3 regions of the Salmonella sp. GDC200615 genome follow, and region 3 is predicted to be linked to each of the others. Evidence: predicted binding sites of a transcription regulator. Region 3 holds the regulator's gene; each other region holds the start of a gene.
What was found. Region 3 encodes Fur, which represses iron uptake genes when iron is present. Its sites were predicted from a motif close to ATAATAATGAGAACNACTATCAA; they were not measured.
Positions count from the first base shown of each region.

Region 1 (4,255 bases), 1.1 Mb from region 3:
ATTAATGCCATGACGCCATAGGGCGTTAATGCAATAACGATACGTACCATCTTCATGACCCAGATCTGGATAGCGTTAATGCCTGCGCTTAATTTCTGACCTTCTTCCGGCGCCTCTTTTTTGACCTTTAACAGAGCGATCCCCGCTATTAGCGTGAAGATAACGATGCCGATAACGGAAACACTTCTGGCTCCCGTAAGATCAAGAAAAATATTAGTCGGGATCAGCGATGTCACTAACTGGGGAATCGACACCGCGGCAGTCTTATTGACTTCTTCTGTAGTTAACATTGACGGCATGTGCACAAAAGCGCTGGCGTCAAGCCCCAGCACATGAGCGGTCAGTAATCCGATAAAACCGGCAACCATCACCAGGCATAACATGCATCCGACGATCGTCAGCGACATTTTTCCGATGTCGGCGCTATTTTCTAGTTTATTGATGGCGGAAAGAATAGAAATAAAAATTAGCGGTATAGCGACCAGTTTTAACAGGTGGACGTAACCATTGCCGATGATGCTGTACCATTCGATAATAGTTTTAGTGTGATTTGCTGAAATAAAATGCAGGGATAAACCAATAACAGCCCCTAAAAAGATAGCGATAAAAACGCTTTTCGACAGGGAATCGCTTTTTTGATTAATTCTCAAGATGACCCACGAGAAAACCAAAAAAAGTGCGATATACGCGAGCGTAACAACCATATTTTAAGCCTCTTGCCTCATTCAGCACCTGAAATGCCGGAAAGAGTTTACATAAACCTATAGCTCAAACTGAGTTATAGAACCGCAGCGGATTATAAAGAGCGCAACGCCAGGTATCCATACAAAAAATGGGGTTCTGACCTCGCCGCCCGGCAATGTCGACAGCCTATTAATTAAATAGTCATTTTCTATACATCTTTTCGTTTTTGACCTGCCAGAACGGTTAATATCTTATAAATCATTACTTATCAAAAAGTTAAGTTGTTTTTTGTCTGTCGTATGACCTGGCGGACAGGGTCTATGCTTAATAAAAGGCGCTCAATATGACCATTTGTTGGAAAGCCCCTGCGGTTAAGGGGTTGAAGTGATAATCATTATCACTAACATGCTGTTATATCCTGGTGATTTAGAACGCGAGGTAACTCTATGGAATTGCATTCAGACACGTTTAACCCGGAGGACTTCCCCTGGCAAGGGCTGACGCTAACGCCAGCGGCGGCAGCGCACATACGTGAACTGGCAGAAAAGCAGCCGGGCATGTTGGGCGTGCGGTTAAGCGTAAAACAGACGGGATGTGCCGGATTTGGCTATGTTCTGGATACCGTTCGGGAGCCGGATAAAGACGATCTGGTTTTTGAAGCCGAAGGCGCAAAGCTTTTCGCACCGTTACAGGCGATGCCTTTTATTGACGGAACAGAAGTGGATTACGTACAGGAAGGGCTGAACCAGTTATTTAAATTTCATAACCCCAAAGCCCAGAATGAATGCGGCTGCGGCGAAAGTTTTGGGGTATAGGCGGTACTATGTCTCGTAACACTGAAGCAACGGAAGAGGTCGGTATCTGGACAGGCGGACGCCTTAATTACAAAGAAGGATTTTTCACGCAACTACCCACTGATGAACTGGCAAAAGGCATCAGCGAAGAGGTGGTGCGCGCGATTTCCGCAAAGCGTAACGAACCTGAGTGGATGCTGGAATTTCGTCTCAATGCCTATAGAGCCTGGCTGGACATGGATGAACCGCACTGGCTGAAGGCGCACTACGATAAACTGAACTATCAGGACTACAGCTATTACTCTGCGCCATCATGCGGAAACTGCGACGATAGCTGCGTTTCCCAGCCGGGAGCCGTACAGCAAACGGGCGCGAATACCTTTTTGAGTAAAGAGGTTGAAGACGCCTTCGAGCAACTTGGCGTTCCGGTTCGCGAAGGGAAAGAGGTCGCCGTCGATGCGATTTTTGATTCGGTCTCCGTAGCGACCACATACCGTGAAAAACTGGCGGAACAGGGCATTATTTTCTGTTCTTTTGGCGAAGCGATACACGATCACCCTGACCTGGTCAGGAAATATCTTGGCACCGTCGTGCCGGGGAACGATAACTTTTTTGCCGCGCTGAATGCGGCAGTCGCTTCCGATGGGACATTTATCTATGTTCCCAAAGGCGTGCGTTGCCCAATGGAGTTATCCACCTATTTTCGCATTAACGCCGAGAAAACCGGTCAGTTTGAGCGCACGATTCTGGTGGCGGATGAAGGCAGCTATGTGAGTTATATCGAAGGCTGCTCCGCGCCCGTACGCGACAGTTATCAGCTCCACGCCGCGGTAGTGGAAGTCATCATCCATAAAGATGCTGAAGTAAAATATTCCACCGTACAAAACTGGTTCCCGGGCGACAACAACACGGGCGGCATTCTGAACTTTGTGACCAAGCGGGCGTTGTGCGAAGGGGAAAACAGCAAGATGTCGTGGACCCAGTCGGAAACCGGTTCGGCGATTACCTGGAAATACCCGAGCTGTATCCTGCGCGGTGATAATTCTATCGGCGAGTTCTATTCCGTTGCGCTGACCAGTGGACATCAGCAGGCTGACACCGGCACCAAAATGATCCATATCGGTAAAAACACGCGCTCAACCATTATCTCAAAAGGCATTTCTGCCGGCCACAGCCAGAACAGCTACCGTGGGCTGGTAAAAATTATGCCGACGGCAACCAACGCCCGAAATTTCACCCAATGCGACTCCATGTTGATTGGAGCGGACTGCGGCGCGCATACGTTCCCGTATGTTGAATGCCGCAATAACAGCGCGCAGCTGGAGCACGAGGCGACAACATCACGCATCGGTGAAGATCAGCTTTTCTATTGTCTGCAACGCGGCATCAGCGAAGAAGACGCTATTTCGATGATCGTCAACGGTTTCTGCAAAGACGTTTTCTCGGAACTACCGCTGGAGTTCGCCGTTGAAGCGCAAAAACTGCTGACGATTAGCCTTGAGCACAGCGTCGGTTAATGATGAAGGAAAACCCATGTTAAGCATTAAAGATTTACAGGTCAGTGTGGAAGAAAAAGCGATTTTGCGTGGCCTGAATCTGGAGATTCTCCCCGGCGAAGTTCACGCCATTATGGGGCCGAACGGTTCCGGGAAAAGCACGCTCTCCGCCACCCTGGCTGGACGTGAAGATTATGAGGTCACCGGCGGCTCGGTTACGTTCAAGGGTAAAGATCTGCTTGAACTGTCGCCGGAGGAACGGGCGGGCGAAGGGATTTTTATGGCCTTCCAGTACCCGGTAGAAATCCCCGGCGTCAGTAACCAGTTTTTCCTGCAAACCGCGCTGAATGCCGTGCGCGCCTACCGCGGGCAGACGTCGTTGGATCGCTTTGATTTTCAGGATCTGATGGAAGAAAAGATCGCATTGCTGAAAATGCCGGAAGATTTACTGACCCGTTCGGTAAACGTCGGTTTTTCCGGCGGGGAGAAAAAGCGCAATGATATTTTGCAAATGGCGGTGCTGGAGCCGGAACTGTGCATCCTTGATGAGTCGGACTCCGGACTGGATATCGATGCGTTGAAAATTGTGGCGGAAGGCGTCAACGCGTTACGCGACGATAAACGCGCTTTTATTATCGTGACCCACTATCAGCGCATACTGGACTATATCAAACCCGATTACGTCCATGTCCTCTATCAGGGGCGAATTGTCCGATCCGGCGATTTTACTCTGGTCAAACAACTGGAGGAGCAGGGTTATGGCTGGCTTACCGAACAGCAGTAAAGCGCTACAGCAATGGCAGCATCTCTTTGAGGAAAAAAGAGAAAGTCGAACTGAGCAGGCAAGACAACATTTACAACAGATGTTACGTCTGGGATTGCCGACGCGTAAACATGAAGACTGGAAATACACGCCGCTGGAGGGCTTAACCCATAGCCAGTTTATCCAGCAGTGTGCGACTATCAGCGCCGCACAGCGTGATGCGTTGGCGCTGCAAATCGATGCCGTGCGGCTGGTGTTTGTCGATGGTCGGTTTATGCCAGAGCTCAGTGATAGCACGCAAAACAGCGGATTTGACGTTAGCGTCAGGGATGAGCGCCAGACGCTTGCCGCGCCGGTACAGCCTGAGGTTTTTCTGCATCTGACGGAAAGCCTGGCGCAATGTGTCACGTATATACAGGTACGGCGAAATCAGCGTCCGACCAGGCCGCTACTGTTAATGCATATCACGCAGGGCGTGGATGGCGACGAGCTGAACACCGCGCATTATCGCCACCATC
Region 1 is NZ_CP192247.1:2,093,011-2,097,265, forward strand. It holds gene ACQ29O_RS09940 (L-cystine transporter) at 1-704, opposite strand, end outside; gene sufA (Fe-S cluster assembly scaffold SufA) at 1,131-1,499, shown strand; gene sufB (Fe-S cluster assembly protein SufB) at 1,508-2,995, shown strand; gene sufC (Fe-S cluster assembly ATPase SufC) at 3,012-3,758, shown strand; gene sufD (Fe-S cluster assembly protein SufD) at 3,733-4,255, shown strand, end outside.
Region 1: the regulator Fur is predicted to act here: its motif matches at 1,069-1,091, upstream of sufA (Fe-S cluster assembly scaffold SufA).

Region 2 (4,255 bases), 1.4 Mb from region 3:
TAAAGACGGTATTACGATCACGGTCGATGACGACGGGCCGGGCGTCAGCCCTGAAGACCGCGAGCAGATCTTCCGTCCGTTCTATCGCACTGATGAGGCGCGCGACCGCGAGTCTGGCGGCACCGGGCTGGGGCTGGCGATTGTCGAAAGCGCCATGCAGCAGCACCGCGGCTGGGTGAAGGCTGACGATAGCCCGCTGGGTGGGTTGCGGCTTACGCTGTGGCTACCGCTGTACAAGCGAACCTAATGTTATTCATGGCTCGGTAATACTTTCTCTTACCGAGCCTTAACCATTTAAAGCGTATCGAGGATGCTGTCCAATTCATCACCATTCACGCCATACTTTTCCGTTATGAACTTAAACTGTTGATACAACTCAGCTAAAAAATCCTCATCCAGAGACCGCTCCCAAAGCTCCTCGATAGATTTGAGGTGATACTCTTCGAATAAGATGTGCTTAACTTCTTCCGTACAAGCCTCGAGAATATGTGCGTCCATAATTTACATATCTTTTGTGAATAATTAATAGGTTACCAGCGGAATAAGGCAAACGCCGTCATCCGGCAATGTACACCTGACAGCCTGACGGCGCTACGCTTATTCGGCCTACGCACCACGCTATCGGGAGATTTCCGGCGCTAAAATCCACTCGGCGCTGTCATTCCACACGTCCATCCGGGTAATTTTGCCATCGCGCACTTCGAAGCGGTCGATAAAGCGGTTATCGGCAAACGGGCGACCGTCGGGCCATTCGCCATACAACGTACCGTTGGAATAAATCACAACGTAATCATCATGCTGCACCGCATCAAACTCGCCCAGCGCCTTCTTCACCCACTTGTAGCGAGCGCCGTTAAACTGCGCGATATCTGCCGCGCCCGCCATCGCCCGGCCTCCGGTGAAGGTAATTTTCACCTCCGGGTGCATATACGTTGCGGCGCGTTCAGCATCGGGAATCATCGAGGCCACCAAAAATTCTTTTACGATCGCCACCGCATTTTCAGCTTCAGTCATAACCCTTCCTTTCATTTTGGCGGAGTTTTATCCCCCCACAGTCGTCTGGCGCTATCTTCAATTTTGCCGCTCAAACGACGCTTTTGCATGGTGCGGCTCCAGCTCGCCGACAGCCCGGCGGCGCTCAACAGCCGGTGATATTGTTCGTCATCAAACGGCATAGACCAGGCGATAACACCCGCTTCATGAACCGAGACATCGCTCAGACGCGACGCCAGCTCCAGCGGCGCATCGCTGGAGACCTTACCAGGCGCAATGACCCGATACAGCCAGCCGGTTTTTCCGCTGTTCTGCATAAGGAGGGCCATGTCGCTGATGGCAAAATGGAAATTAAGTTTAAAGCATGGAGAGCGCGGCTGAGTGACCTGGATCAACACCTCGCCCCAGCGGTAGATGTCGCCAATAAACACGTTGTGTTCGGTCATTCCGTCCGTCGACAGATTCTCGCCAAACGCCGGGGCGCAAAACAGCGTCGCCTGCTCGGGGAACTGGCGAATCCAATCAGCATAGTGTTCGCGGGGGTAATGGCATAGCGCGCGGTCGGGGCCGCCGTGGATTTTCTTTTCGGCCTGCTCATCGCCTGCCAGACCCAGCTCGGTCAGCATAAGTTCGCCATCGGCCTGCACTTTGGCGATAGCGCTCGGGCGGCTGCCGTCATAGTCACGAATTTTGCCAATAAACACGTCAACCGGATAATGCATCTGCTGCTCCTTACGCGGATACAAAAAAAGCGAGTCATCAGACTCGCTTCTACAGTCGTGCAATGCAAATTATTTTTTAGCGGCGAAACGCGCTGCTGCTTCGTCCCAGTTCACCACGTTCCAGAACTCTTTGATGTAGTCCGGGCGGCGGTTCTGGAATTTCAGGTAGTAAGCGTGTTCCCACACGTCCAGACCCAGGATCGGGAAGCCGGAAGCGCCGGAAATGGCTTCACCCATCAGCGGGGAATCCTGGTTTGCGGTAGAAACCACAGCCAGTTTGTCGCCTTTCAGCACCAGCCACGCCCAGCCGGAGCCGAAACGGGTTGCTGCTGCTTTTTCGAATTCAGCTTTGAAGTTGTCAACGGAACCGAAGTCACGCTCGATAGCCGCTTTCAGATCGCCCTGCAGGGTGGTGCCTTTTTTCAGGCCTTTCCAGAAGAAGCTGTGGTTAGCGTGGCCGCCCGCGTTATTACGCAGCACGGTTTTTTTGTCCGCTGGCACCTGGTCCAGTTTAGTAATCAGTTCTTCAACCGGCAGGTCAGCAAACTCTGGCAAGTTTTCCAGCGCCGCGTTAGCGTTGTTGACATAGGTTTGATGGTGTTTGGTGTGGTGAATCTCCATCGTCTGCTTATCGAAGTGCGGTTCCAGTGCATCATAAGCGTACGGCAGGGATGGCAGTGTATAACTCATAATCATCTCCATTATTGTCGAGCGGCACAGTGTTAACGCCGCGTAAGCAGTTGGTTCATTATAGTTAATTAAATGATATTGAAAATGATTATCAATGCCGTACTTTTTCCAGGGTTATAAACGTTACGGCATCCGCTGAAAAAAATCGTTTTTTACGCCTCCAACCGAAACCGCCTGTTGATGAATTCCTGGAAATCATGAAATGTGAAACAGGGTTTCAAAATCTTTCTTTTGGTGCCAATTTTTGTCAGCGGTGGCAAAATCAAGAAGGTTATAATTTCACCATGCAATTACATTCCCGGTAAATTATTACAATTGCGAGGGAATTATGAAGCAACCTGGTTTTATACGTCTGGCAACGTTGGCCTTACTCTCCACACTCTCTTTCTTCTCCCACGGCGAAACCATTTTACGCCTGGCCTACGCTGAAAATAGCCAGCCGGTAAAAGATGCGTTGCACTTCCTGGGGCAGCAAGTTGAAGAGAAAACGGGCGGCGATATCAAAGTACAGTACTTCCCGGACGGACAGCTTGGCGGCGAGCGCGAACTGGTGGAGTTGACGCAGGTCGGCGTCGTCGACATCACTAAAGTGTCGTCCGGGCTGATGGAGAGTTTTTCGCCTGAGTACGGCGTGTTCTCACTTCCCTACCTGTTTGCCACCGTCGAGGAATACTACCGCGTAATGGATAACCCACAGGTGATGGAGCCTGTTTATCAGTCCACCGCCGCACAGGGGTTTGTCGGCGTAGGCTGGTATGATTCCGGCGCGCGTAATTTTTATATGAGCAAAGCGCCGGTTAAACGCATTGAGGATTTACGCGGGAAGAAGATCCGCGTCATGCAGAGTGAGACGGCGATCCAAACTCTCAAACTGCTGGGCGCTTCGCCCATCGCCATGAGCCAGGCGGAGGTCTATACCTCGTTACAACAAGGCATTCTCGACGGCGCGGAAAACAATGAGTTCGCTCTCACCATCGCCCGCCACGGCGAAGTCGCCCGTTATTACACCTACGATATGCACACCCGCATTCCCGATATCCTGCTAATGAGTACCCTCACGCTGGAAAAGCTGACGCCGGAACAGCAGCGCATCGTCGAAGCCGCCATCAAGGCGTCGATCGAATTTGAGAAAGCCGCATGGGATAAGGAAATAGAGAAAACCAGGCTGGCGGCGGTAAAAGATTTCAACGTTGAATTCTACGAGATCGACAAAAAACCCTTCCAGAAGGCAGTACAGCCTATTTACGACGGTCTGAAAAACAAACCACGGCTTTACGGGCTGTATCAACGTATCCAGACAGCAAAAAATTAATCTAATCAGGAAATTAAGATGAACACATTCAGAAAAGGACTTGATTTATTGCTGGGAGCTATCTGTTGCCTGGTGCTGGCGATAATGGTTGGCATCGCCTGCTGGCAGGTGGTGAGCCGCTACATTCTGGGCGTTCCCAGCACCCTTACCGAAGAGATGCTGCGATTTCTCCTGGTGTGGGTATCAATGCTGGGCATGGCTTTTGTCGCCGGTCAGAAACAGCATATCAGCCTGACTCTCTTACTGGATAAGGTGTCGCCGACGATTCGTGGCTGGTGGGATATTATTCTGCAGGTCATTTTTATCGCGTTTTCCATTTGGGTATTGATTATCGGCGGCTTAAAGATTTCTGCGATTTCTATGCTGCAAATCTCCCCTGCGCTGGGCATTCCGATGGGAAAAATTTATTACGCGCTCCCCTGCGCGGGCGTACTGATCATCCTCTATGGGCTGCTGAATATCGTTGACGCCCTGAAAGCTATCCATTCCGCCACGGATACCACTGAGCACACTCTGGAGAAATCACATGATTGACCCT
Region 2 is NZ_CP192247.1:4,532,193-4,536,447, forward strand. It holds gene cpxA (envelope stress sensor histidine kinase CpxA) at 1-247, shown strand, start outside; gene ACQ29O_RS21980 (hypothetical protein) at 295-498, opposite strand; gene ACQ29O_RS21985 (nuclear transport factor 2 family protein) at 619-1,014, opposite strand; gene yiiM (6-hydroxyaminopurine reductase) at 1,026-1,715, opposite strand; gene sodA (superoxide dismutase [Mn]) at 1,785-2,405, opposite strand; gene ACQ29O_RS22000 (TRAP transporter substrate-binding protein) at 2,734-3,717, shown strand; gene ACQ29O_RS22005 (TRAP transporter small permease) at 3,736-4,251, shown strand; gene ACQ29O_RS22010 (TRAP transporter large permease) at 4,244-4,255, shown strand, end outside.
Region 2: the regulator Fur is predicted to act here: its motif matches at 2,478-2,500, upstream of sodA (superoxide dismutase [Mn]).

Region 3 (4,255 bases):
GCGTACCGCGACGCGCTGCTGGCGCAATTCCCTTTGGCGCGCGCGCATGTGATCGCCGGCGCGGGCCACTGGGTACATGCCGAAAAACCAGAGGCGGTTCTGCGCGCCATCCGCCGTTATCTGCACGATAAACGCTAACTGATTAAAAACTCATCGCCTGTGCGCGATTACGCGCGCGGGCGTTGGCGTCGCTTCCTCGCTGATGTATGATGGCGCGCTATCCATCCGGGCATAAGCCTGGCTGATTGTTTCCCCCGAAGTCACCAAAATCATGGCCAAAGAACAAACGGACCGTACGACATTAGATCTGTTCGCGCACGAGCGTCGCCCGGGACGACCTAAAACGAATCCGCTTTCGCGCGATGAACAGTTACGCATCAACAAGCGCAACCAGTTAAAACGCGACAAAGTTCGTGGCCTCAAGCGTGTCGAATTAAAACTCAACGCACAAGCGGTTGACGCGCTGAATGAGCTGGCCGAAGCGCGCAACATTAGCCGCAGCGAGCTCATTGAAGAAATATTAATGAAGCAGCTTATGGCGCTGCGCGGCCAGGGTTTAGTCTGAAAATAAGTTTTGTTTCATATTTCGTGTAGCAGAGCGTGCAGTCCCGCGTGATTGCTGTTTCCGCATATCTGCCTGTTCTGCTATGATTGCCCTTATCCGTGGGCAATTCGCCACCACCATTTCAATAAGTTTCAAGAGGTTATTTTACTCATGGCAATCACTGGCATCTTTTTCGGCAGCGACACCGGTAATACCGAAAATATCGCAAAAATGATTCAAAAACAGCTTGGTAAAGACGTTGCCGATGTGCATGACATTGCAAAAAGCAGTAAAGAAGACCTGGAAGGGTATGACATTCTGCTGCTGGGCATCCCAACCTGGTACTATGGCGAAGCGCAATGTGACTGGGATGACTTCTTCCCGACTCTCGAAGAGATTGACTTTAACGGTAAGCTGGTGGCGCTGTTTGGCTGTGGCGATCAGGAAGACTACGCGGAATACTTCTGTGATGCGCTGGGCACGATTCGCGACATTATTGAGCCGCGCGGCGCCACGATTGTGGGTCACTGGCCAACTGCAGGCTATCATTTTGAAGCCTCTAAAGGTCTGGCTGACGACGATCATTTTGTCGGTCTGGCGATTGACGAAGACCGTCAGCCTGAACTGACCGCCGAGCGTGTTGAAAAATGGGTTAAGCAAGTTTCGGCTGAATTGCACCTCGACGACATCCTCAACGCCTAATCTTATGCGGCGCAGCGTTATATCTGCGCCGCATCAATAGACAAGACCAATCAAAATAATTGCTACAAATTTGTAACTTTCGCACCCATCCCTGTACAATGTCCGGGTGTAATCAGGTGGCGCCAGAATTTGCAGGCAAAACCACAGTTTTATTAACATCTGCGAGAGACTTGCGGTTTTCATTTCGGCATGGCAGTCCTATAATGATACGCATTATCTTGAGTGCAATTTCTGTCACTTCTCTAATGAAGTGAATCGTTTAGCAACAGGACAGATTCCGTATGACTGACAACAATACCGCATTAAAGAAGGCTGGCCTGAAAGTAACGCTTCCTCGTTTAAAAATTCTGGAAGTTCTTCAGGAACCAGATAACCATCACGTCAGTGCGGAAGATTTATACAAACGCCTGATCGACATGGGTGAAGAAATCGGTCTGGCAACCGTATACCGTGTGCTGAACCAGTTTGACGATGCCGGTATCGTGACCCGCCATAATTTTGAAGGCGGTAAATCCGTTTTTGAACTGACGCAACAGCATCATCACGACCATCTTATCTGCCTTGACTGCGGAAAAGTGATTGAATTTAGTGATGACTCTATTGAAGCGCGCCAGCGTGAAATTGCGGCGAAACACGGTATTCGTTTAACTAATCACAGCCTCTATCTTTACGGCCACTGCGCTGAAGGCGACTGCCGCGAAGACGAGCACGCGCACGATGACGTGACTAAATAAGTGTAAATCTTTCGAAGAGCCAACCGCCCGGTTGGCTTTTTTATATCCTCCTCTTTCCTGCCGCTTGATGTTGATTTAATGTAAAAAACGCTATCGCATCTCAGGAGAGCAGGAATGGAGCTTCGCCAGTTACGCTATTTCGTGCGTATTATTGAAACCGGCAGTATGGGCAGCGCCGCACAGGATCTTGATATTGGCGTTTCAGCATTAAGTCAACAGATGTCCCGTCTGGAAAACGAGCTTGCCATCCGTCTGCTGCAGCGCACTTCGCGCGGCGTAACGCCAACCAACGCCGGGCTGGCCTTTTATTCGCAGGCGCAACTCGCCCTGCGTCATGCCGACGACGCAATTCTCGCCGCCAGAGAAGCGCGCCTTTCCGGTCATGTGAGCGTAGGAATGGCCCCCAGTACCGCCTCCATACTGGGTATACCGTTTATCCATGCCATGCAGGAAAACTATGCCGATGTTCGACTGCATGTGGTGGAAAGCTTGTCCGGTAATCTGGAAAGAATGATCAATACCCGCCAGATTGATTTAGCCGTTGTCTTTCAAAAAGATAAAATCCTGCGCTGGAGCGCCAGACCGATCCTTGAAGAACAGCTTTTTCTGATTGGCTCCCATGCCCTGCTGGCGGCGCTTCCTGATAACCCGATCACACCTGAACAACTGGCAGGCATTCCGCTCATTATGCCAAGCCAGAGACATGGGCTGCGCGGCAGGCTGGACGCTGTCTGCCAGGAACATGCGCTTAACGTTGAGATCGTCGCGGAAATTGACGGTCTGGCGTTGTTGATGCGCGCCGTGCGCGACGGTCTTGGCGCCACGTTGCAGCCCGGCGCGGCGATTTCTCATCTGGATAACGACGCGCTACGCGTGATCGGCGTCCATAATCCGGTACTCAGCCGCCCCAATTTTTTAGTCAGCCTGTCGGATGATGAACTGACGCCCGCCGGCCTTGCCGCCAGAGTAGTCCTTACCAAAGTTATGCGTCAGTTAGTCGACGCCGGTGAATGGCCAGGCGCAACCCTTTACGCTTACTAAACCCCTGTTTAGCGCTACCTGATAGCGCGCCGCTTATTTATCCGTATACATTTCAATTACAAATTTAACAAATAGTTAAATGGTACGGGAGTATAAGATGGTTGATGTACTGGTGATAGGCGGAGGCAATGCCGCATTATGCGCCGCCCTGACCGCACGGGAAGCGGGCGCATCGGTTCTGCTGCTTGAGGCTGCCCCGCGGGAATGGCGCGGCGGAAATTCTCAGCACACACGAAACCTGCGCTGTATGCATGATGCGCCGCAGGATGTGCTGGTAGAAAGCTATCCTGAAGAGGAATTCTGGCAGGATCTGTGGCGAGTCACCGACGGCAACACCAACGAGGCGCTGGCGCGGCTGGTCATTCGCACCTCTTCGCAATGCCGCGACTGGATGCGCAAACATGGCGTTAACTTTCAACCGCCGCTATCAGGTGCGCTCCACGTTGCGCGCACCAATGCGTTTTTTATGGGCGGCGGGAAAGCGCTCGTCAATGCCTATTACCGTAGCGCCGAACGGCTGGGCGTACAGGTTCGCTATAACACGCCGGTTCACGCGCTTGAACTTCATGACGGCGAATTCGTGGCGGCGCTGGCGGGTAGCGAACGGATTACCGCCAAAGCCTGCGTATTAGCGGCTGGCGGTTTCGAATCAAACCGTGAATGGCTGCGGGAGGCCTGGGGAGAAAACGCCCGCGGCGAATGGCCCGCGGATAATTTCCTGATTCGCGGCACGCGTTTTAACCAGGGCGTATTACTCAAATTTATGATGGATGCCGGCGCGGATATCATTGGCGATCCGTCCCAGTCGCACTGCGTAGCGATTGATGCCAGGGCGCCGCTGTACGACGGCGGTATTTGTACTCGCGTGGATTGCGTATCGCTGGGTATTGTCGTGAATCGCGACGCCGAACGTTTTTATGATGAAGGCGAAGATTTCTGGCCGAAGCGTTACGCCATTTGGGGGCGGCTGGTGGCTCAACAGCCAGGACAAATTGGCTATTCGATTATTGACAGCAAAGCCATCGGCCACTTTATGCCGCCGGTTTTTCCTGGCGCGCAGGCCAATACGCTGGCTGAGCTGGCCTGCCAGTTGGGGCTGGACGCGGAAAAATTTACCCATACCGTCACGCAGTATAACCAGGCCTGCCAGCCCGGTCATTTTGATCATACCTTGCTTGATGACTGCGCCACTAAAAACCTGACGCCGGCGAAAACCCACTGGGCGCGCCCGCTT
Region 3 is NZ_CP192247.1:3,157,682-3,161,936, forward strand. It holds gene ybfF (esterase) at 1-138, shown strand, start outside; gene ybfE (LexA regulated protein) at 272-565, shown strand; gene fldA (flavodoxin FldA) at 716-1,246, shown strand; gene fur (ferric iron uptake transcriptional regulator) at 1,528-1,980, shown strand; gene tcuR (tricarballylate utilization LysR family transcriptional regulator TcuR) at 2,095-3,021, shown strand; gene tcuA (FAD-dependent tricarballylate dehydrogenase TcuA) at 3,119-4,255, shown strand, end outside.